Regions from separate parts of the Streptomyces sp. NPDC048506 genome, predicted to be linked through region 3. Evidence: riboswitches for the same ligand, from Rfam matches in the RefSeq annotation. Region 3 holds a riboswitch; each other region holds the start of a gene.
The links. A riboswitch is a leader RNA that binds a small molecule or an ion and turns the genes downstream of it on or off. The one in region 3 is predicted to bind S-adenosylmethionine.
Positions count from the first base shown of each region.

Region 1: another riboswitch for S-adenosylmethionine. It lies ahead of thrC (threonine synthase); the one in region 3 lies ahead of AB0C96_RS32080 (hypothetical protein).
Region 2: another riboswitch for S-adenosylmethionine. It lies ahead of AB0C96_RS38225 (aminotransferase class V-fold PLP-dependent enzyme); the one in region 3 lies ahead of AB0C96_RS32080 (hypothetical protein).

Region 1 covers NZ_JBEZIX010000046.1:53,219-60,909, reverse strand. Annotated here, with positions in the region: gene AB0C96_RS31520 (DUF3263 domain-containing protein) at 195-467, shown strand; gene otsB (trehalose-phosphatase) at 565-1,473, shown strand; gene AB0C96_RS31510 (hypothetical protein) at 1,480-2,157, opposite strand; gene AB0C96_RS31505 (trehalose-6-phosphate synthase) at 2,258-3,697, opposite strand; gene AB0C96_RS31500 (glucosyl-3-phosphoglycerate synthase) at 3,747-4,706, opposite strand; SAM riboswitch class I at 4,857-5,001, shown strand; gene thrC (threonine synthase) at 5,019-6,311, shown strand; gene AB0C96_RS31490 (MoaD/ThiS family protein) at 6,364-6,639, shown strand; gene AB0C96_RS31485 (cold-shock protein) at 7,112-7,315, shown strand.
Region 2 covers NZ_JBEZIX010000070.1:30,632-38,322, forward strand. Annotated here, with positions in the region: gene AB0C96_RS38205 (NYN domain-containing protein) at 1-574, opposite strand, end outside; gene AB0C96_RS38210 (hypothetical protein) at 593-832, opposite strand; gene AB0C96_RS38215 (rhomboid family intramembrane serine protease) at 1,163-1,855, shown strand; gene AB0C96_RS38220 (Lrp/AsnC ligand binding domain-containing protein) at 1,852-2,133, shown strand; gene AB0C96_RS38225 (aminotransferase class V-fold PLP-dependent enzyme) at 2,526-3,896, opposite strand; SAM riboswitch class IV at 4,106-4,223, opposite strand; gene trpD (anthranilate phosphoribosyltransferase) at 4,316-5,380, opposite strand; gene AB0C96_RS38235 (ubiquinol-cytochrome c reductase cytochrome b subunit) at 5,520-7,157, opposite strand; gene AB0C96_RS38240 (Rieske 2Fe-2S domain-containing protein) at 7,154-7,691, opposite strand, start outside.
Region 3 covers NZ_JBEZIX010000048.1:922-8,612, forward strand. Annotated here, with positions in the region: gene AB0C96_RS32065 (hypothetical protein) at 1-739, shown strand, start outside; gene AB0C96_RS32070 (hypothetical protein) at 894-1,490, opposite strand; partial or broken gene AB0C96_RS32075 (TauD/TfdA family dioxygenase) at 1,586-2,266, opposite strand; partial or broken gene AB0C96_RS32080 (hypothetical protein) at 2,265-2,510, opposite strand; SAM riboswitch class IV at 2,815-2,923, opposite strand; gene AB0C96_RS32085 (AAA family ATPase) at 3,270-6,101, opposite strand; gene AB0C96_RS32090 (FtsX-like permease family protein) at 6,493-7,691, opposite strand, start outside.

The sequences.
Region 1 (7,691 bases), on a different contig from region 3:
TGGGGGCTGGCGCCGTCTGTTCACTGCGGGTGGGGGACCACTCGTGCGCGCCCCCACCGGCCTTCTTCTTTCCCACACCCGCAGCCGAACAGCCCCGCGCAGCGGCACCGCCCGCCGCAGGCGCCACGGCGACAAAGCCGACAACGTGGGGAGAACGCCGGCCGCCAAGGCCAAGCGGATATCGTGGAGGCGTGATGACGAGCAGTGCCGACGACCCCGGTGACACGGGCGCTGAGAGCGCCCCTCGGCTCTCCGCTCGGGACGAGGCGCTGCTCGCCGTCGAGCGCCGCACCTGGTCGGCGCCCGGTCCCAAGGAGCGGGCCATCCGTGAGCAGCTCGGCATATCCCCGACCCGCTACTACCAGCTCCTGAACGCCCTGCTGGACGATCCCCGCGCGCTCGCCCACGACCCCGTCACCATCAACCGGCTGCGTCGAATACGGGAGGCCCGTCGCGCCCGCCGCTGACGCGGGGAGCGCACGGAGCACGGCGGGCCCTCGACCCGCTCTCGCGATGCGCCCGTACACCCCTCGTGCGCCTGCCGCCCGCCGGTAGGGTCACCGCATGGGCAGCCCCCCGAATTCCGCGCCGCAGTCCCAGCCGACCCCGCAGCCCGGGTCCGGCTCCGTGCCGACACCGCGCACCGACGCCGGACGCGACGGCCTCGCCGCGCTGCTGGCCCAGCCCGAACGCTCCGTCGTCGCCCTCGACTTCGACGGCACCCTCGCCGACATCGTCCCGGACCCGGAGAAGGCCCGCGCCCATGAGGGCGCCGTCGCCGCCCTCGGCCGCCTCGTGCCCCACCTGCGTGCGGCCGCGGTGATCACCGGTCGGCCGGCCACCGTCGCGGTCCGCCTCGGCGGCTTCGGCTCCGTGCCCGGCCTGGACCACCTCACCGTCCTCGGCCACTACGGCGCCGAGCGCTGGGAGGCGGCCACCGGAACCGTGCACGCCCCGCCGCCGCACCCCGGCGTCGCCGCCATACAGGCCGAGCTGCCCGGCGTCCTGGACGCCTCCGGGGTCTGGCACGGCACCTGGGTCGAGACCGCCGTAGAGCGCAAGGGCGGCCGCGCCATCGCCGTCCACACCCGCCGTGCCGCCCGGCCCCAGGAGGCACTCGACCGGCTGCGCGGCCCGCTGACCGCGCTCGCCGAACGCCACGGCCTGATCGTCGAGCCGGGGCGCCTGGTGCTGGAACTGAGGCCCCCGGGGATGGACAAGGGCGTGGCCCTCGCCGACTGGGTGCGGGAAACGGGTGCGTCCACCGTCCTCTACGCCGGTGACGACCTGGGCGACCTGGCCGCCTTCGCGGCCGTGGAGAAGCTCCGCTCCGACGGCCTGACCGGCGTCCTGGTGTGCAGCGGCAGCGACGAGGTCACCGAACTCGCCGACCGCGCCGACCTGGTGGTCGACGGCCCCACCGGCGTCGTCGGCCTCCTCGACGCCCTGGCGGACCGGCTCACCGCCCGGTGAGCCCGGCTACTTCGTGAGGCCCAGCACCGCCTCCGCGGTCGTCCAGTCGTGCGCGATGGCCTGCTGGGCCTTCGTCAGCTCGGCCCTGCCCGAACAGATCGCGGCCTTCAGCCGGTTCTCCACCACGTCCTTCGGGTTGTTCGGCCCGGCGCCGGGCCGGTGCCCGGGGGACGGTGGCTCGACCCAGAGGTTGCGCGGGTCGTTGGGGTCGCCGCCCAGTTGCAGGCTGATGAGGTGGTCGTACTCGGCGTCGCGCAGCGGACCGGTGTAGCCGTAGGAGGCGGCGTTGGCCTTCTTCTCGCGGCCGGTGATGGACACCGGCGGCCGGATGTCCTTGGTGTAGCCGCTGCGGCAGATCGTCGACTTCAGCGTCGCCGCCGTCACCCTGGGGTTGGTCGCCCCCGGCGTGCACGCCGGGTCGGGCAGCGGCTGCTTGTCGGCGGTGTGGCGGACGTGGCAGGAGCCGGGGGTCGGCTGCCGCTGCACGGTGTACGCGGACCGGGGGCCGGGCCCCATCGGTATCGACCCGGTCGGCCCGGAGGACGGGGCGGAGGAGGCCGGCGATCCGGGGCGCGGGGAGCCGCCCTTCGCGTCGGGGTGGCTCTGGGCGGGCGAACATCCGGTGAGGGCGGTCGCCAGGACGGCGAGGGCCGTGAGCGCGGCCCGGCGTGCGGAGATCGGCATGGCACAGGACTACCCCATCGCGGTGCGGGCCAGCCGGGCGGCCCGGAGTACGGCCGGATCGTCCCCCTCCGCGCGTGCGCGGGCGGCGCCCCGGGACACCTCAGGCGGTCAGCGCCCGCAGCTGGTCCAGGAACCACCGGGCGGGCGGCAGCGCGGTGGCGGCCGCGGCCAGCCGCCGGGTCCGCTCCGCACGCTCCCCGCTGTCCATCGTCAGCGCCTCGTGCAGCGCCTCGGCGGTACCGCTCACGTCGTACGGATTGACCGTGACGGCATCCGCGCCGAGCTCCTCGTGCGCCCCGGCCTCCCGTGACAGCACCAGCGCGCAGCCGTGGTCGGACACCACCGGGATCTCCTTCGCGACGAGGTTCATCCCGTCCCGGATCGGGTTGACCAGCGCCACGTCCGCCAGCCGGTACGCGGCCAGCGACCGGGCGAAGTCGTCCTTCACATGCAGCTCCACCGGCTGCCAACCCGCCGTCCCGTACCGGGAGTTGATCTCCTCGGCGACCCGCCCGACCTCCGCCGTGTAGTCCCGGTAGACGGCCAGGTCCTGGCGCGAGGGGTAGGCGAACGCCACGTGCACCACCCGCTCGTGCCACGCCGGCCGGTCCGCCAGCAGCTGCCGGTAGGCCAGCAGCCCCCGCACGATGTTCTTCGACAGCTCGGTGCGGTCCACCCGGACGATCGTCCTCCTGGCCGTACCGTCGGGCCCGGTGCCGACCTGCGCGCGCAGCGCGGCCAGCCGGTCGGCCACGTCCGCCCGCCGCGACCGCTCCCGCAGGAAGTCGGCGTCCGCCCCGAGCCCGTACACGCCGGTCCGGGTGCCGCCGGTGCCGCCGAGCACGGCCGCACAGCACGTGGTGAAGGCGTCCGCCCACCGGTGGGTGAGGAACCCCAGCTGATCGGCGCCCAGCATGCCCGTCAGCAGCTGCTCGGCGACGTCGTCCGGCAGTATCCGGAAGTACTCCGGCGGCGCCCACGGCGTGTGCGAGAAGTGCGCGATGCGCACATCGGGCCGCAGCGTCCGCAGCAGCCCCGGCACCAGCGCCAGGTGGTAGTCCTGCACCAGCACCGCCGCCCCGTCGGCGGCCTCGTCGGCCAGCGCCTGCGCGAAGGCGCGGTTGTACGCCTCGTACGACGCCCACTGCGCCCGGAACTCCGCACCGAAGACCGGCTCCAGCGGCGTCTGGTACAGCATGTGGTGGATGAACCACAGCACCGAGTTCGCGATGCCGTTGTAGGCCCGGGCGTGCACCTCGGCCGGAATGTCCAGCATCCGGACGCGCTGTCCGCCGGTGTCGGCCGGTTCCAGCGCACCCCCCGACCGCCGCACCGCCTCCCGGTCCCCGTCGCCCAGCGCCGCACACACCCACACCGCGTCCGTGCCGGGCCCGATGGACGACAATCCCGACACCAGCCCGCCACCGCCCCGCTTGGCGGTCAGTGCTCCGTCCGCCCCCAGGGCGTACGAGACCGGCCCGCGGTTGGACGCGACGAGGACCTCGGCACCTGAGGGGGCCGCACTGCGCTCGGAGACCATGTCGCGACAGTAACCCGTGACAGATCCGCGCAAACGTACGGAGCGCGGGTCAGGCCGCGCGGCGCGCCGCGTACTCCGGGATTTCGGCCATCGGGGGGCGCTCCTCGGTGTCCACGTCCGACGTCCGCGGGACGAACCCCTGCTCGCCGCGGTCGAACTGGGTGAGCCGGGGACGCACCAAGTGGCCGCGCGCCAGGCGGAGTTGGGCGGTGCGGTAGATCGCGGCGGCCATCCGGCCGAGCGCCTGGCCGTCCTGGTGGCGGTGCTTGCGCACACCGACGTCCACCTGGGCGAGGGCGTCCAGGCCGACGGTGTGCAGGGCGTCGACGAGCAGGCCGAGCTCGACGCCGTAGCCGACCGGGAACGGCAGCCGCTCCAGCAGCGAGCGGCGGGCCGCGTACTCACCGCCCAGGGGCTGCACGAAGCCTGCCAGCTGCGGCCAGTGCAGGTTGAGCAGCGGGCGGGCGACCAGTTCGGTGACCCGTCCGCCCTGGCCGGCACCCTCGACCCCACCCGTCTCCAGTGGCCGGTCGTACATGGCCTTGACGAAGTGGACGTCGGGGTCCGTCAGCAGCGGGCCGACGATCCCGGAGACGAAGGTGGTGGAGAACTCGCGCAGGTCGGCGTCGATGAAGCAGACGATGTCGCCGGTGGTGACGAGGAGGGAGCGCCAGAGGACCTCGCCCTTGCCGGGCAGTGCGGGGATCCGCGGCAGGACGCTGTCACGGTGCACCACCCGGGCCCCGGCCGCCGCCGCGACCTCGGCGGTGCGGTCGGTCGAGCCGGAGTCCAGCACCACCAGCTCGTCGACCAGCCCGACCGCGTCGGTCATCAGCCCGGCGCGGATCGCGGCGACGATCGCGCCGACGGTGGCCTCCTCGTTCAGCGCGGGCAGGACGACGCTGACCGTACGGCCCGTCTGGCGCTTCGCCTCCAGCAGCCGCCCCAGGGGGCGGTCCGCGGCCGACCAGGAGCGGCTGTTCAGCCAGCGCTCCACCTCTTCCAGCACGTGAACACCTCTCGCATGTGACCCATCTCGCGGATCGGACGACTATCTCAACTGTCAGTGCCTTCGGTTACAGTCTTGAACAACGCGGATGGCCATCGCATGTCGGGGTCACCGCGCCACAAACGCCTGGGTTTCGGCCCAGCGCCATACCGCTCATCCAGAGGGGCAGAGGGAAACGGCCCGTTGAAGCCCCGGCAACCCTCCAGCCGGTTCTTGCTGATCAGCAGCGGGGCTCCCGGCTAGGGAAGGTGCCAAATCCGTCTCGTGGCGAGATGCGCCGCGAGGAAGATGAGGAGAAAGGGCCTCGCCTCCATGGCTGTGCAGAGCACCGAAACCGCTGCCGACACTCCCACCGTCTCTCTTGGTCCCGCCGTCGCGCTGTCCTGCCGCGAGTGCGGCGAGCGCTTCGACCTCGGTCCCATCTTCGCCTGTGCGAGCTGTTTCGGGCCGCTCGAAGTCGCCTACGACCTGCCGAGCGGTGACCCCGAGGCCTTGAAGAAGCGGATCGAGGCCGGTCCGAACAACATCTGGCGCTACGCCCCGCTGCTGCCGGTCCCCACCGACGTGGCCGAGAAGCCGAACCTGAACCCCGGCTTCACCCACCTCGTCAAGGCCGACCGGCTCGCCGCCGAGCTCGGTGTCACCGGCGGGCTGTACGTCAAGGACGACTCCGGCAACCCGACGCACTCCTTCAAGGACCGCGTCGTCGCGATCGCCGTCGAGGCCGCCCGCGCCTTCGGCTTCACCACCCTCTCCTGCTCCTCCACCGGCAACCTCGCCGGTGCGGTCGGCGCCGCGGCACGCCGCGCCGGCTTCAAGTCCTGCGTCTTCATCCCGCACGACCTGGAGGCCGGCAAGGTCGTCATGGCCGCGGTCTACGGCGGCGACCTGGTCGGCATCGAGGGCAACTACGACGACGTCAACCGCTTCTGCTCGGAGCTCATCGGCGACCCGCTGGGCGAGGGCTGGGGCTTTGTCAACGTCAATCTGCGCCCGTACTACGGCGAGGGTTCCAAGACCCTGGCGTACGAGATCTGCGAGCAGCTCGGCTGGCGGCTCCCGGACCAGATCGTCATCCCGATCGCGTCCGGCTCCCAGCTGACGAAGATCGACAAGGGGCTGAAGGAGCTGATCGCCCTCGGCCTGGTCGAGGACAAGCCGTACAAGATCTTCGGCGCCCAGGCGGAGGGCTGCTCTCCGGTCTCGGCGGCCTTCAAGGCCGGCCACGACGTGGTCCGCCCCCAGAAGCCCAACACCATCGCCAAGTCCCTCGCGATCGGCAACCCGGCCGACGGCCCCTACGTGCTCGACATCGCGCGCCGGACCGGCGGTGCGGTCGAGGACGTCAACGACGAGCAGGTCGTGGACGCGATCAAGCTGCTGGCGCGGACCGAGGGGATCTTCGCGGAGACCGCGGGCGGGGTGACCGTCGGCGTGACCAAGAAGCTGATCGAGAACGGCCTCATCGACCCGTCCCTGACCACCGTCGTCCTCAATACGGGTGACGGTCTCAAGACGCTGGACGCCGTCGCGCCGACCTCCGGGCCCACGGCCACGATCCGCCCCAGCCTGGACGCGTTCCGCGCGGCCGGCCTGGCCGGCTGAGACCGCGCACCCCGAACTCGTACTCCGTAACCCCTGTCCGGAAGGCAGAACCATGAGCGTCACGGTCCGCATCCCCACCATCCTCCGCACCTACACCGGTGGCGAGGCCGAGGTCACCGCCGAGGGCGCGACCCTCGCCGAGGTGATCGCCGACCTGGAGAAGAACCACCAGGGCATCGCGGCCCGCGTCCTGGACGACGCCGGCAAGCTCCGCCGCTTCGTGAACGTCTACGTCAACGACGACGACGTCCGCTTCGAGCAGGGCCTTGAGACGGCGACCCCGGACGGCGCGGGCGTCTCGATCATCCCGGCCGTCGCCGGAGGCTGACCTTCGGACATGTCGCCGGAGGCTGCTGAGCGGCCAGGCGAGGTGCTATTTTGCGCCATCTCTGCTCCTTCTTGACCGGAATTGCCCCGTCCTTTGAAATCGGACGGGGCAATTCCGCTTCGTGAAAGGGGATACCATTGTGGCGATCCACGTTCCGGATATCCCCACGGGCATGCCGAACGCATATGAAATCGCGATGACTTGTGCCCGGAGCGTGCACGGGATTTGTCGCTTACGTGCGCCTATGACCGGCCCGACTTGCCCTGCAGAAACGGGATTTCGCCGCATATTGCCGATTCTCCGGCGCCAGAATTCTCGTCCGATTGACCTGTTGCGCTGGGCATCGGTGCAGATACATTCAGCGGCGGTCGACGCGTTCCGGCGCACACCCCACGGGCCTTCGCGGGGTGAGGTCTGACCCGGGTCCGCGGAGTGCGGTCCTGCGCAAGGGCCAGTAATAGGGGAGTTAGGCATGGCTCAGGGCACCGTCAAGTGGTTCAACGCGGAGAAGGGGTACGGCTTCATCGCGGTCGACGGTGGTGCGGATGTATTCGTCCACTACAGCGCGATCCAGATGGACGGTTACCGCACCCTTGAGGAGGGCCAGCGGGTCGAGTTCGAGATCTCGCAGGGCCAGAAGGGGCCGCAGGCGGACATGGTCCGCGTGGCCGGCTGAGGCGCCGACCGACTGCTGCGTACGGAAGGCCCGTACCCCTGAGGGGGTACGGGCCTTCTGCCTGCCCGTCAGCTCCCCGGCCCGACCGCCACGCTCCCCAAGACCCCTCCGGGCGGCTTGCTCCCACCCGTCGCCCGACCGCCACCCCTCAATGACGCCCTCCGGGCGGCTTGCTCCCACCCGTCACCCGACCACCACCCCTCAACGACGCCCTCCGGGCGGCTTGCTCCCACCCGTCACCCGACCACCACCCCTCAACGACGCCCTCCGGGCGGCTTGCACTCGCATGGCCCGAGTGCTAATCATTGGCGTTAGCACTCTCCGAGTGAGAGTGACAACGAAGGACCGGGTCGGTGAGGCCCGCGGGCCGGGTGGG
Region 2 (7,691 bases), on a different contig from region 3:
CCTCGTTCTCCTTGCGGGCGGCTTCCAGATCCCCGCGTACCCGCTCGGCCTCCGCACGCGCCTCGTCGCGCGCCTGCGCCAGCTCCTCGCGGAGCCTGGCCAGCTCCCGCTCGGCCTCCTCGCCGGCCCGCTCGGCGCGCGCCCGCTGCGCCTCCTCACCGGCCGCCGCAACGAGCTTGACCCAGCCGTCCGGGCGCAGCACATAGGCCGCCGCCGCGACGTCGAGCGGATCGGCGGCGGCCGGCGGGGTGCCGTGCTCCAACGCCTCGGCGAGCTCCGGCTGGGCATCGCGCAACTTGCCGGCGATCCGCTGCCGGAAGACCGCGTCACCCTCCAGCGCGGCGGCCATCGCATTGCCGGCGAACTTGGCCCGACGAGTCGGGGTGAACCGGGCGTACTGCCGCAGCGGGGCCGGGAGTTCGGCGATCGTCAGGGCACCGAACGCCTCCGCGGTGAGCGCCACGACCCGGCGCCGTACGCCCTCGGGCAGCGGACGGTCGAGCACCTCGTCCGCCGCACCCACAGGTGCGTCGTCACGCTGGGCCCCCGGCTCCCCTTCTGGACGGTCCACCACGGCTGTATCGCTCCGATCTCAGGCGCTCGCGCCCGGACGGTCCACCAGTTCGATCTGGTCGACCGCATTGCACCAGCGGCAGCGCACGGACTCGACGCTCTCGCTGAGGACCTCGCGCTCCTCCACCTTCGGCTCACCGGCCAGGTCCAGGTGCACGTACTCCACGACCTTGGCCTGGCGGGTCACGTCGAACCGGGTGAGGTTGCCGCACAGCGTGCAGCGCCACCGGGCTTCGGCCGTCGGCAGGGGAACAGACATCGTGTCGTCCTCTTTCGGTCTCGTCGATCTCGTGCTGCTGCGCCGTTCACGCGGTGCGCCGTCGGACTGCGGAAGTACGCAAAGTACTGCCTGCAACCCTACGGCCTGATGGGGGGCGGGTGCGGGCCCTGCCCAGGAGCCGGGATGCGGCGAGGCACTCTGTCCCGATTGCCCGCATTACGCCATGATCACTTCATGACGGCGCCGGCTCCCCCACCCCGTTCACCGCGTTCCGCCCGCACGCCCCGCTTCCGCACTCCGCGTTCCCGTACGCTCCGTCCATCCGGCCTCCTGCCCCGTCCGCCACGCCCCACCCGGCCCCTGACCTCGGTGTTCTCGCGGCTGACGCCTGTGCTGATCGGCCTGTGCTGTGCGGTCTTCGCGATCGGCCCCGCCTCTGGCCTGAACCGGTCGTACGGCACCGGCGACGCCCTGCTGGAGGCCCAGGCCGCCTACTTCGAGCGGTGGGGCGTGATCCCGCTGCATCTGTGGAGCGGTTCACCACGGGCGCTGATCACGCCGCTCACCGCACTGTTCGTGCACGGCAGCTGGCTGCATCTGCTCGGCAACATGCTGTTCTTGTACGTCTTCGGCGGTATGACCGAGGCACGGATGGGCCGGCTGCCGTTCGCCGCCTTTTACCTCATCATCGGCTACCTGGCGCTGCTCGGCTACGCGGCCGCGCACCTCGATTCGGGCCAGACGCTGGTCGGCGCCTCGGGATCGATCGCCGGGGTCCTGGGGGCCTTCCTCTACCTCTTCCCACGGGCCCGGGTCACCAGCGTCTTCCCGTTCCTGTTCTTCCTGCCGCTGCGCTTCCCCGCCTGGATCGTGCTGCTGTTCTGGTTCTTCCTCCAGTGGCGGGAAGCACAGGACGACCCCAGCGGGCCCGGCGTCGCCTACCTCGCCCATGTCGTCGGCTTCACCCTCGGCTTCCTCTACGCATGGGCCCGATACCGGGGGGATAGTGTGGGGTCCACCAGGGCGGACAGCCGGGCGACCGAGGGAGAGAGCCAGCCGTGATCACGTCGATCGTGCTCATCAAGACCAACGTGGACCAGATCCCCGAGATCGCCGAGAAGATCGCCGCGCTGGAAGGCGTCAGCGAGGTCTACTCGGTCACCGGCGCGCACGACCTGATCGCGATGGTGCGGGTCGCCAAGCACGACGAACTGGCGGACGTCATCCCCGGCCGGATCAGCAAGATCCCCGGCGTCGCCTCGACCGAGACGCACATCGCGTTCCGCACGTACTCACAGCACGACCTCGAGGCAGCGTTCGCGATCGGCCTGGACGCGTAGCGTCTGTTTTTCCCCACCGTGGCCTGGCGGCCGGCGCTCGCCCCACGTTGTTGGCTTTCTCGCCGTGGCCTGGCGGCCGGCGTTCTCCCCACGTGTTTGTCTGCGGCGTCGTGGTGGTTTCTCGCCGTTGCGCCTGCGGCGGGCGTTGTGTGTCGGGTGCGGTGCCGCTCCTCCGGACTTCGTCCTGCGGCGCGACCCCTCCCGTGAGTGGGGGGAAGGACTTGTGGGGGCGTGCGCCGTCTGTCCACTACCGGCAGGGGACCACTCGCGTCCGCCCCCACCGGCCTTCTCCCTTCCCACTCACGGGAGGGGACGGGCCTGCGCAGCGGCAACGCCCGCCGCAGGCGCAACGGCGAGACGACACACGGCGGGAAAGCCAAAAACGTGGGGAACTACCCGGCGCTCCGCGCCGGCACGCAACGGCCGTCCTCCGTACGGTAGTTCCAGCGTGCGCCGTCCGTCACCAGTTCCTTGACCGCCCGGACGAACCGCTCGACGTGCTCGTCGGGGGTGCCGGCGCCGAAGCTGACCCGGATGGCGTTCAGGGAGCGTTCGCCCGGTGCCGCCTCGGGGGCGCCGCACTCCCCCGGGTCCTGCGGCTCGCTGCCCAGGAGGGTCCGGACCAACGGGTGCGCACAGAACAGGCCGTCGCGGACGCCGATGCCGTACTCGGCCGACAGCGCGGCCGCGAAGTGCGAGCTGTTCCAGCCCTCGACGACGAAGGACAGGACGCCGACCCGCGGGGCGTCGTCACCGAAGAGGGAGAGGACCCGTACCTCGGGGACCTCGGCCAGGCCCGCCCGGAGCGTGGTGATCAGCTCTTGTTCACGGGCGACCAGGGTGTCGAAGCCTGCCTCGGTCAGCGCCCGGCAGGCAGAGGCGATGGCGTAGGCGCCGATGACGTTCGGCGAACCGGCCTCGTGCCGGGCGGCGGTGGTGTGCCACTCGACGTCCACCCCGCCATCGGTACGCCGGGAGACCTTACGGCTGGCGCCGCCGCCCGCCAGGTACGGCTCCGCGCCCTGGAGCCAGTCGGCGCGGCCGGCCAGCACGCCCGCGCCGAACGGCGCGTACAGCTTGTGGCCGGAGAAGGCCACCCAGTCGACGTCCAGGTCGGCGAGGTCGACGGGGTGGTGCGGGACGAGCTGCGCCGCGTCCAGGACGATGCGGGCGCCGTGGGCGTGGGCCGCCTCGGCCAGTTCCCGTACCGGCCACAGCTCACCGGTGACGTTCGAGGCGCCGGTCACGCACACCAGCGCCTCGCCGTGCGGCTCGCGCGCGGCCAGCGCCCGCTCCAGGGTCGCGACCGCCTCGCGCGGCGAGCGCGGCGCGTCGAGGTAGGTGACCCGCGCGTTGCGCCACGGCAGCAGCGAGGCGTGGTGCTCGGTCTCGAAGACGAACACCTGGGTGTCCTGCGGGAGTACGGCGGCGAGGAGGTTGAGCGAGTCGGTGGTGGAGCGCGTGAAGACGACCTGGTCCCCGGCGCGGCAGCCGAGGAACTCGGCGATCGTCCGGCGGCTGTTCTCGAAGAGGTCGGTGGAGAGCTGCGAGAGGTATCCGGCGCCGCGGTGCACGCTGCCGTAGTACGGGGCGTAGGCGGCCACGTCGTCCCAGACCCGCTGGAGCGCCGGTGCGCTGGCGGCGTAGTCCAGCGCGGCGTAGTCGACCTCGCCGCCGGTCACCAGCGGTACCAGGACGTCTCGGCCGAGAACGGGCAGCGGGGCACAAACGGAGCTGTCGGCGGCAACGGCGGACACAGACATGGCGAACTCCCGTGAGAGGTAGGCGAATTCGCTGCGGGGGCGCACGGCGTGGAGCGGAGGGGCCGGCGCGGACACGGCCGCAGCGTGAAGGGAAAACAGCGTGGAGAGGAAAGTGGAGAGAAAGGGGTGCGGAAATAGGGGCCGTCGGGCCCTAACGCATTCGCTGTTTCACGGAAGTTCTCCCTCGGGGACCAGGATCCCTGGCGAGGGATCCGCGCTTGCCGTAGACCTCGCTGCCTACGGCCCGGTCATCACCCGGGGCACCCCGCCACGGAAGGAGGGTTGCCGGACAGCGGGCCGGGGCCTGTGTCGCTGTCACTCGTGACCTGCGCAGAATGATGCCACAAGACCATTTACGCGCAAGGGCCCAGTCCATATGACGGACTGAGCCCTGTGTCACACCCTGCGTCACCGGCCGCTCAGGTGTTGCTGGCGGCCACCCAACGCTCCAGCGCCCGCTTGGCCGCCCCGGAGTCGATCGACTCCGCGGCCCGCTCGATGCCGGCCCGGATCTGCTCGGGCAGCGGGGCGTCGCCGATCTCCAGCGCGACCAGCGCGGCCGCGGCGTTCAGCAGCACCGCGTCGCGCACCGGGCCGGTCTCGCCGTCCAGCAGCCGGCGGGCCACATCGGCGTTGTACGAGGCGTCGGCGCCGCGCAGCGCCTCCACGGGCACCAGCGGTATGCCGACGTCCCGCGGGTCGAAGGCCTCCTCGCGCACCGTGCCGTTCCGGACGACCCACACCCGTGAGGTGGCGGTCGTGGTCAACTCGTCGAGCCCGTCGTCGCCGCGGAAGACCAGCGCCGACGAGCCGCGCTCGGCGAGCACCCCGGCCAGGATCGGCGCCATCCGGGCGTCCGCGACACCGGTCGCCTGGGCGCGGACCCGGGCGGGGTTGGTCAGCGGGCCCAGCACGTTGAACGTGGTGCGGATGCCGAGCTGGCCCCGGGCGTTGGCGACGTGCCGCAGCGAGGGGTGGAACTTCACCGCGAAGCAGAAGGTGATGCCCGCCTCCTGCGCCACCTCGACGACCCGCTCCGGGCTGAGGTCGAGGTTGACGCCGAGCTTCTCCAGGACGTCGGAGGCGCCGCTGGCCGAGGACGCGGCGCGGTTGCCGTGCTTGACGACCTTGGCGCCGGTGCCGGCCACCACGATCGAGGACATCGTGGAGATGTTGACGGTCCTGGCGCCGTCGCCGCCGGTGCCGACGATGTCCACGCTCGGGCCGGGCACCTCGATCAGCCGGGCGTGCTGGTACATGGTCCGGACGAGCCCGGAGATCTCGGCGACGGTCTCGCCCTTGGCCCGCAGCGCCACCGCGAACCCGGCGATCTGGGCGTCGCTGGCCTCGCCCCGCATGATCCGGTCCATCGCCCAGGCGGTGTCGTCCGCGGCGAGGTCACGGCCTTCGAGGAGGGCGTTCAGGATGCCCGGCCAGGTGTGGGCCGCCACGCTGTCGCCGCCTGCCGGGGTCACAACGTTCATGGTCCACGCTCCTGGTGAGTGTCCTGCCTATGTCGTCACCCTATCGAGCCCCCGGCATGCCGGAGGGCCCCGTCCGGTGATCGGATGGGGCCCTCTGGGTGGCGTACTACCTACGGTGCGCTACGAGGCGCGGAGGGGATCAGTGGTGGCCGTGGCCGCTGGTGATCTCCTGGTACTCCTCGACCGTGGGCTTGGCGATGACGTTGTCCTCGCCGTAGTAGGACTTCGAGAGCTTGGCGCGCAGCTTCTGCGAGCGCTTGATCTTGCGCTTGACGCCGTTCTCGTCGACCTCCGGGCCCAGCTCAAGCGGCTTGGGCTGCTCGTGCTGCGTGAGGAAGTGCAGCTGCTCCTGGTCGAGCGGCTCGTGGACCTCGATGAACTCACCGTGCGGCAGGCGCTTGATGATGCCGGACTCGCGACCGTGCAGCACCTTGTCCTTGTCGCGCCGCTGGAGACCCAGGCAGATCCGCTTGGTGGCGATGAAGGCCAGCACCGGCCCGACGAAGAACGCGATCCGGACGAACCAGGTGATCGAGTTGATCGACAGGTGGAAGTGGGTCGCCCACAGGTCGTTGCCGCCACCGATCAGCATCACGAAGTACGCGACCAGCCAGGCCACACCGAAGCCGGTGCGGGTCGGGACGTTGCGCGGGCGGTCCAGGATGTGGTGCTCGCGCTTGTCGCCGCGGACCCAGGACTCGACGAACGGGTAGACCGCGATGACGGCGAGGACCAGCGGGAAGATCAGGATCGGGATCAGCACACCGAGGTTGAGGGTGTGGCCCCAGAAGTTCCACTCCCAGCCCGGCATGACGCGGACCAGACCCTCGGCGAAGCCCATGTACCAGTCCGGCTGCGCACCAGTGGAGACCTGGTCCGGCCGGTACGGCCCTATGGCCCACACGGGGTTGATGCTGGCGACCGCGGCGATCACCGCGATCACACCGAAGACCAGGAAGAAGAAGCCTCCGGCCTTGGCCATGTAGACCGGCAGCAGCGGCATGCCCACGACGTTGTTGTTGGTCTTGCCGGCACCCGGGAACTGCGTGTGCTTGTGGTAGAAGACCAGGATCAGGTGCGCCACCAGCAGGCCGAGCATGATGCCCGGCAGCAGCAGCACGTGCACCGTGAAGAACCTCGGGATGATGTCGTGCCCGGGGAACTCGCCGCCGAAGATGAACATCTGGAGGTACGAGCCGACCAGCGGCATCGCCAGGATGACGCCCTCGATGAACCGCACGCCGGTGCCGGAGAGCAGGTCGTCGGGGAGCGAGTAGCCGGTGAAGCCGGTGAACATGCCCAGCACGAACAGCAGGAAGCCGAACAGCCAGTTGACCTCGCGCGGCTTGCGGAAGGCGCCGGTGAAGAACACCCGCATCATGTGGACCATCATCGCGGCCAGGAAGACCAGCGCGGCCCAGTGGTGGATCTGACGGATGAGCAGACCACCGCGCACGTCGAAGCTGATGTTCAGCGTCGACTCGAAGGCCTGGGTCATCCGGATTCCCTGCATGGGCACGTAGGAACCGTGGTAGGTGACCTCGGCCATGCTCGGGTGGAAGAACAGCGTCAGGTAGACACCGGTCAGGATGATGATGATGAAGCTGTAGAGCGCGACCTCACCCAGCATGAAGGACCAGTGGTCCGGGAAGATCTTGCGCATGTTGGCCTTGGCGAGGCTGTAGATACCCAGCCGGCCGTCGGCCCAGTCGGCGATCCGCTCGCCCCGTGGCGCCTGGCCACGGCGCGCGTTGGTCGCGCTTGTCTCGTTACTCATCCGCGCTCCCAGAAGCTCGGGCCGACGGGCTCCTCGAAACCGCTGGCGGCCTCCAGGAAGCCGTCCTTCACCGTGATGTGCAGCTGCGGCAGGGCGTGTCCGGCAGGACCGAAGATCACCCGTCCGCCGTCAGAGAGGTCGAACGTCGACTGGTGACAGGGGCAGAGCACGTGGTGCGTCTGCTGCTCGTACAGGCTGATCGGGCAACCCACGTGGGTGCAGATCTTGGAGTACGCCACGATGCCCTCGTGGGACCAGGCGAGCTCCTTCTTGTCCTTGATGTCCTGCGGCTTGAGCCGCACGAGCATCAGGGCGTCCTTGGCGATCTTCTCCGCGAACTCCTCGCTGTCGTCCTCCAGGCCCTCGGGCTTGGCGAAGGTCAGCGAGCCGACCGCGATGTCCTCGGGACGCAGCGGGAGGTTGGTGGACTGGTTGACGAGCCGGACGCCCTTCTTCCAGTCCGTGGTGCGCAGCTTCGTCCCCGGCAGCGGACCGAGGTCGCGCAGCAGGACGACGCCGGAGAGCGGCACCAGG
Region 3 (7,691 bases):
CGGCAAGGCCACCGACACCAGCGACGCGAAGGTCACCATCAACGGCAAGGCGGTCGACCCCGACTACCTGATGTCGTTCCAGGGCCCGAAGGGACTGGTGACCAACGGCGAAGAGGGCACCGGGGGTGACGGCGGCTTCGGCGCCGACGGCGGCTGGCAGAGCACGAAGGTGGCTCCGCCCGGGGTTGAAGCCATCCGCAAGTACGAGAACGTCGGCTTCGGCATGGAGGAGACACCGAACGGCCGCATCGTCGGTGCCGCCGGCAACTACGTGATCGCCAACTGGCTCAAGGCGAAGGACGACATCTCCGCCGTGCACGACCTTTCAACCGGCGCTGTCCGGGCCACCGCCGCTTGCCGTACCAGGGACACCGAGTACGCCATCCGCATTCCGAGCCCGAAGGCGGAGACGAAGCCGGCCCTGTCCCCCAACGGCCGCTTCCTGGTCAAGGGCGGGAACGTCTTCGACCTGAAGACGGGCAAGGGCACGTGCACCGACAGCGGTAAGGGAGCCAAGAAGATCAACCTCGCGTCCGTCGGCGACGACGGCACCGCCTACGGCTCGGCCGGCGAGGACGCGCCGCGGACCCCGGTCTCCGTCTCCGCCACCACGGGCGCCGCCACCCCCCTGCCGGGGAAGACCATCACCCCTGACGCCATGGCCAAGGGCGCGGGCGTGTTCGTCACATACGCCGGCACAGACACCATGCGCCTGATCATCCTCAACCTGAAGAACTGAACGGACGAATCGCACCCTTGTAGGGGCTGACGCCGCGCGCGGTTGCCCCCTCGTTGAATCAATGCCGTGCTGGCCTGGCGGCCTGCTTCCAGTGAGGCGGCCACTGAACTTGATCGGGTGATGTCGGCCCTGTTCGTCGGATCTCGGCCCCCGCTCATCCGGCCCGGCCATGGTCGGCAGCGGGGGCCGCGGCGGCCATCTCAAGGCCCTCCAGTAGGTACCCTGCGTCGACTCGAATACCCTCATCCTGATCAGAGTTTCGAATTTCCTCTGCGATTTCCCGCAACTCTGTGCTGACTGTCGCGTAGCCAATGCCCACAAGCACGGCGCGTCGAACTTCCCGATCCGGATGTCGAATTGCTGACCGAAAGGCCTCCGAGACGACAGGGACATCCCTCCGCGTCGCAGAGAGTGCGCCGACATAGATGCCTTGAATAATGGCGTCGCTGTCGCTTCCGGTGGAAATGAGACGCATGCTGTCCTGGAACGTCCAGGTAGCCAGGCCCGTGCGGACCGCTTCGCTTAGGTGGGCGATCCTCTCGCCTCTGATCGTGATGTAACTGACGCCTAGGGTCGGATCTTCAAGATAATCGAGACTCGTGGTTTCGTCGCAGGTTTCCCAGCCGAACCTGGTCGGGGTCTCATCCTCTCGGGTTGCCTCCACGATATTCAAGTTTTGATTCCATGCAAAAGCCTGGACATCTCGCAGACTTGCATATGCCTTCAGAGCAATCCTTGTCCCGACACTCATTGCGCCATCCTCTCCCCTTGGTCAACCCGTGATCAATACCAGGCGACGAACGACTACTCGGCGTGGACGCACCCGGCAGCCGGAGTCCGTGGGCGTCAGGCCACGGCGGGTGTGTAGTGGCCGGCGCCACCGCCTTCGATGGCGCGGCTGGAGGCGCCGTCGACGCCCACTGGAGCGTCCCCCGCGACGGTCACCCGGTGCAGCAGGCGCGGCAGGTCGCCGTAGTCGTCGGGGGCGTAGTGCTGGGTGACGCGGTTGTCGAACAGGACGAGGTCACCCGGTGTCCGGGCCACCCGGACGATGTTCTCCGGCCGCGTCACGTACGACTGGAAGATGCGCAGCAGGTCCCGGGACTCGGACGGGCCGAGGCCCACGATGGTCTGCGCGAAGCCGCCGATGAAAAGACCGCGTTCCCCCGTCTCGGGGTGCACCCGTACCGCCGGGTGCGCGGTGCGGTACGTGCGTGAGACGAACTGCTTACGGTGCTCGGCCTCCTTGTCGTTCTTCGGGGCGGCGTAGTCGTAGTCGTTGGTGTGCACCGCCCACGGTTCGTCCGCCAGTTCGCGCAGCGGCTCGGGCAGGTCCTGGTAGGCCCCGGCCGAGTTGGCGATCAGAGTGTTGCGGCCGTAGGGCGGGACGACGATGCTGCGCAGGGTCGACGCCTTCGGGGGCGTGCGGACGAAGGTGACGTCGGTGTGCCAGCGGTTGGCGCGGATGCCCTCGTCACCGTCGACGGGCAGGATGTTGGGCTGGCCGTTCACGGACCGGACGGTGGGGGGTGGTCACCAGTCCGTGGGCGATCTGGGCGACCAGCACCGGCACGATCGCCGTGGCGATCCAACGGCCGGGTCTGCGCAGCGGCAGCACCCGCTGTGCCGCCAGTGGCCGCGGTGCGGTGTCGTCACCCGGCCGTTCGGCCTCGCCAGTACGTGCGGTACGAGGCTCGGGGGAGGGGTCGGGGGTTGCCTCGGCAGGAGGCGTTGAGGCGAGCAATGCAGCAGCGCCAGGGGGTTCACTCATGGAGGACTCCAGCGAATTCGGACACCCCGGACCGCCGGATGCCGCAGCGGGACGGCCCAGCCGGGGGCCCTGTGTGACGATGCGTACGGGGACGCGTGGAACGGCGCGAGGGCAAGGAGGGCGCGCACCGCGACGGCGGTGGCGTCAGAGATTCAGAAGACCGTCAGCCTTCAGCCTTGGCAGACGGCACGGCAGGTGCCGGTACACAGAGCGCTGTTGACGCGGAGCAGGTCGACTGACCGGTTCGCGCACAGCAGCAGGCAGCCACGGCGCCGCCGTCACCGTCTCTGTTCCGGCCCAACTGGCCTCGCGCTTACCGAAAGTCTTCCGGTCCGGTCGTCACCTGGGGCACCCCACCGCGGCGCGAGGGTTGCCGGTCAGCAAGCCAGGGCTTGTCGCTGACACTCATGACCGATCTGCGGCGTAGGTTAGACAGACCTCGGACATGTTTGTCAAAGCCTGCCCGGCCTCTGGGACGACGAAACGAGTCCGAACAGACCTGGCGGAAGGCGCGGCGACGGCGCCCAGCGGAACTCCTCGATGCACCCGGGAACGACAACGGCAAGCCCCCGCCTCTGCCCGCTGGGCAGAGGTCGAGGGCAGAGTCCCGACGCCCGAGACAGGCGTCGCAACGACGGTGGCCAGCCGGTGGCCGGACGCCACCGCAGGTGTAGCGCGGCAAAAGGCGGGAATGCGGGCGGTCCGGTTGTGCACAGGCGACGGCAGCATCAGTGCCGACGGACGCCGAGCCAGGGGCGATCAGCCCGTTGGCTGTCCATCGTCGGGACTGTGCCGGCGTATGACTTCGGCTGCGAGTTGGACGCGCGAGGTCATGTCGAGTTTCTTGAGGATGTTGGACACGTGCGTGCTGACCGTGCGTCGGGAAATGGTCATGAGGGTGCCTATCTGGGGGTTGGAGTGGCCGCGGGCGACGTGACCGGCGACGATGTGTTCGGTGGTGGTCAGGGCGTCCCAGCCGCAGCGGGCGTCATCGTGCGCCCTCCGTGGGCTTCGGGTGATGGAGCGGAGGCGGAACAGAGCGCGAGCGCTGTCCCGACTGGCACCCAGGGAGTCGTATATCTCCAGGGCTTGGCTGAGGCGTGCGCGGGCCTCGGCCGGCCGTTGGATGTGGGCGAGAAGTTCTGCGGCGTCGGCGTACGCGTGTGCCTCGTGCAGGGGACGTGAGGCGGTGTGGTAGTGGCGGGCGGCTTCCAGGAGCAGGTGAGGGTCCCGAGCCACGAGCCCTTGGCATCTGTAGACGTCACCGAGGTGATTGGGCGCGTTGCTGTGGTCGGCTCTCCTCTGGGCGGCTGTGGTGACGCGGTGGGCGGTGGTGGTGTCTCCGTGGGCCAGGGCGAGTTGGACGATGTCGGGTGCGAGGAAGCCGAGGATGAGTTGGCCGGGCAGGTGGCCTATGCCCTGGTCGAAGGCGGTTGCGAGTTGGGAGTATGCGTCCTTGGTGTTGTTGTGTGCCTCGTCGAGGCGAACGCTTGCGGAGAGCGGTAGGTACTCGTAGAACCGGGCGATCGATCCGGGGTCCTGCGTGGACGCGGTGGCGTTGAGGTGCGTTTGGGCGATGTCGTGTTGGCCGCGGTGGAGTGCGATGAGTGCGGCGATTGCCCGCAGGGGTCGGCTCATCGCATACGGCTGTGCGAGATCCAGTCCTGCCTCGACGTCCGCCAGGGCGTCGTCCCATCGGCCCGTGTTGAAGGCCAGGAGTGCGCAGGAGAGGTGGTACCAGGGCGAGAAGAGACCGCCGATGTGTTCTGTGGTCGTGCGGGCGGCGGCCAGTGTGTGGTGGGCTTCCTGGCTTCGGTCGAGTTCTGTGTAGAAGTTGGCCAGGGCCAATTGAAGTCCGAGGTGCTGAGCCGGGTGGATGGAGTGCGGAGGCAGCCGGACTGCCTGCCGAGCCAGCTCCAGTGCTTCGGCGCCCGGTGCTTCGAGGAAGCCTTTGGCCGCCAGAATCTGCAACGCGTAAGCCAAGGCATGGGGATCGCCGGCATCTTCAGCGGTGCGCCGGGCGGCCATCGCGCGCGCCCCGGCCTGTTGCACCTCGCCCATCGCGAACAGGCACACCGCGCTGAACGCGTGGAACCGGTTCCTCTCGATGGCGGGCAGCCTGGCGCTTGCGCGGGCGGCTCGCGACTCGATCAGCGCCACGTCCGGCCGGTCGCTGGCGAGGGCGGCCTGAACGATGACCCACCGCATGGCGCATTCCATGCCGGGGTCCTGAGTTCGGGCCAGTACGTGGCGGGCCTCGTCGTCCGCTTCGGCCAAGTGGCCGCAGGACAGGTGGGCTATGACGTGATGCAGCCGCAGATCACCGTAGTGCGGGTCGGCCGGGTCGGCGATGTCCAAGGCCCTGTCGAGCAGACGCAGGAGGAGCGCGGGGGAGCGCGTGGTGAGGCGCGGCGCCGACTCCACCAGCCATGCGATCAGGAACTCACCTTGTGGCGCTGCGTAGAGCAGGTGCTCGGCGACTCGTTCGGGGGCGGTACCCGCGCCCGCGAGCACCTGCGCCGCTTTCAAATGCACCATGGAGCGGACGGGGCCGGTGACCGCGTCGGCCAGGGTGTGCCGGATGAGGTCATGGCGGAAAGCCAGTCGATCGCCGGTGTCTCGCAGGACTCCAGCCGCTTGGGCTTCCGTGATGATGCCCAGCACCTCATGGGGTGGTCTGCCGATGACCGCACCGAATTCGCCGAGCGTGCAGTTGTCGCCCACCACGGCGGCGACACGCAAAGCGTGCAGCGCGTCATCGCTGAGGCAAGCCAGCCGGTGCTTGATCAGGTTGGGCAGTGACGGCGAACACCGCGCGGTGGTCTCCGCGGTCCCACCTCTTATGTCGATCGCCCGTTCGCGCGCCAGCGCGTCGACCAGCTCTCTGAGGTACAAGGGGTTTCCTGCTGCCCCCTCGGCCATGCGACGTAGGCGTGGGCCGGGTCGGCCGCCGGACAAGGCCGCCAGCATCTGTGAGACGTCGGGTGGGCTGAGCGGCGTCAGTTCCACAACGGTGTGGTTGCGTACGCCGATGCTATGGACGAGCAGGTCCACCTCCCTGACCCTGGGCACCGGCCGACAGGCGCCGATGATCAGCAAGGGCAGCTGATGCACCGAAGCCATCAATCGCCGCAGCACCAGCAGACTCGCCGGATCCGCCCACTGCAAGTCATCTAGGATGAGCGCCGCTGGTCCTCGCGCGCACAACTCCTCGACCAGACCCAGCATCGCCTCAACCGTCGCCGCGTCCGCAGCACCGATTGCGCCCGGTAGCCCGTACCGAACCTCGCCCCGCAGGATCTCGGCAACGCGAGCTCGATCCGGGTCGGTTGGCGCCGCGTCGACCGCCAGGCAGGCCGACATGACAGCGAACGGATGCTGCCGCTCCACCTCCTGCCCGGCATGACACAGCACCTGCATGCCCAGGCTCTCGGCGTGCGCGGCCATCTGCTCCACCAGGGCCGTCTTGCCCACCCCCGCCTCACCGACGACGAACGCAGTCTCCCCTTCACCCGCTACGGAACGGGCCGCCAACCGGGTAAGCGTCGCTGTCTCTTTTTCACGCCCCAGAAGGCGGTTTGGATGCGTCATGCCCTGTACCTCTGTTCTGGTCAGCGACCCAGGGCGACTTCGCCGCCCGCCATGGGGCGAGCAAATCGAAGGTACCAGGGGTCTTCTGACCTTTGGAACCGATCTATTTGCGTGTTGGCGCCTTCCAAGCTACGGAGGGTCAGCCCTGTCGTCACCATTACGTGACCGTGTCGCAGATCACATCCGCGCGTGTCGAGTGCACCGCCGCTGCATTCAGGTGTATCCGCGATGTCAGCCCGATTCAGGCAGTCACGGTTCTGATCGCCCGAACAGGCACGGGTGTGCAAGGGGGCAGGACCTATGAGGGCCGTAGAGGCCGGCTGGCCCCGAAATTGCCAGCAGAGTTCCCTCCGGGTTCCGGAGCGAAGCCCCTAAGGGCGTGGGGGTGGAATCATTCCGTCTTAATGGAGCCGAGGAGGTCCAGATTCGCCGCCCTCCGTGCGGGCCAGCTCGCCGCCAGTACGCCCACCAGGGCCGCCAGCGGGAGGAAGAGCGCGATTCGCGGCCACGGAATGACCATGACATACCCCTGAACGTCCGGGGTGATCGCATGGCCTGCCGCCCAGGCGATGAACAGGCCAAGCACTACACCGGTCACCGCACCGAAGAGCGAGATGACCACCGACTCCAGCCGGATCATCCGCTTCACCGCGCCGCGGTCGAGGCCGACCGCGCGGAGCATGCCGATTTCGCTGCGCCGCTCGAAGACGGACATGGCCAGGGTGTTGATGACACCGAGCACCGCGATGATCAGGGACATGCCCAGCAGCCCGTACATGATGTTGAGCGTGGTGTCGGTCCGGCCGCCGAAGGCGTCTCGGATGCCCTGCTGGTCCATGACCGAGATGGCGGGGTTGTCGCCGAGGCCGTCGGTGATGGCCTGGGCGGTCTTGGCGTCGGCCCCACCGGAGACGGTGACCAGAAGCCGGTGGATCTCGGGCCTGCCCAGGTGCGGTGTCACCATCTGGTCCGGCATGACCACCGACGAAAGCACGAGGTTGTCGGCGAAGGTCCCGCCGACCGTCATGCGGGCCTTCGTACCGTCGGGGTAGTTGACGTGGAGTGGTGCGCCCACCTTCCAACCGTGCTTCCTGGCGACCTGGTCGTCGACCAGGAGCTTGCCGTCGCCCAGCGCGTTTTGCGAGCCGTGGACCGTCTTGATCTTGACCGTCTTGGCCAACCCGTCAGGGTCTGCCGCGGTGACCGACCGCCGGTCGCCGCCCACATCAACCTGAGCCTGTCGCAAGGCGGTTGCCGCGGTGACGCCTGGCACCTTGGAGATCTGGCTGGCCGCCGATTCCTCGATCGACGTGCCGTTGAGTGCCTGAACCATGTAGTCGGCCGACAGGTTGTCCACCGTCCTGTGGTCGACGACCCGGCCGACGGAGACACCCAGCACCGTAAGACCGGTGACCAAGGTCAGTCCGATGGTCAGCGCCGAGGCGGTGGCGCCGGTACGGCGCGGGTTGCGCCGGGCGTTGGCGGCGGCGAGGTTGCCGCAGACCCCGAACATCCGCGTCGACGGCGGCCGAGCGGCGGCGATGGCCGGCTGCGACAGCAGCGGTGCCAGCGTGATCACACCGACGAGCA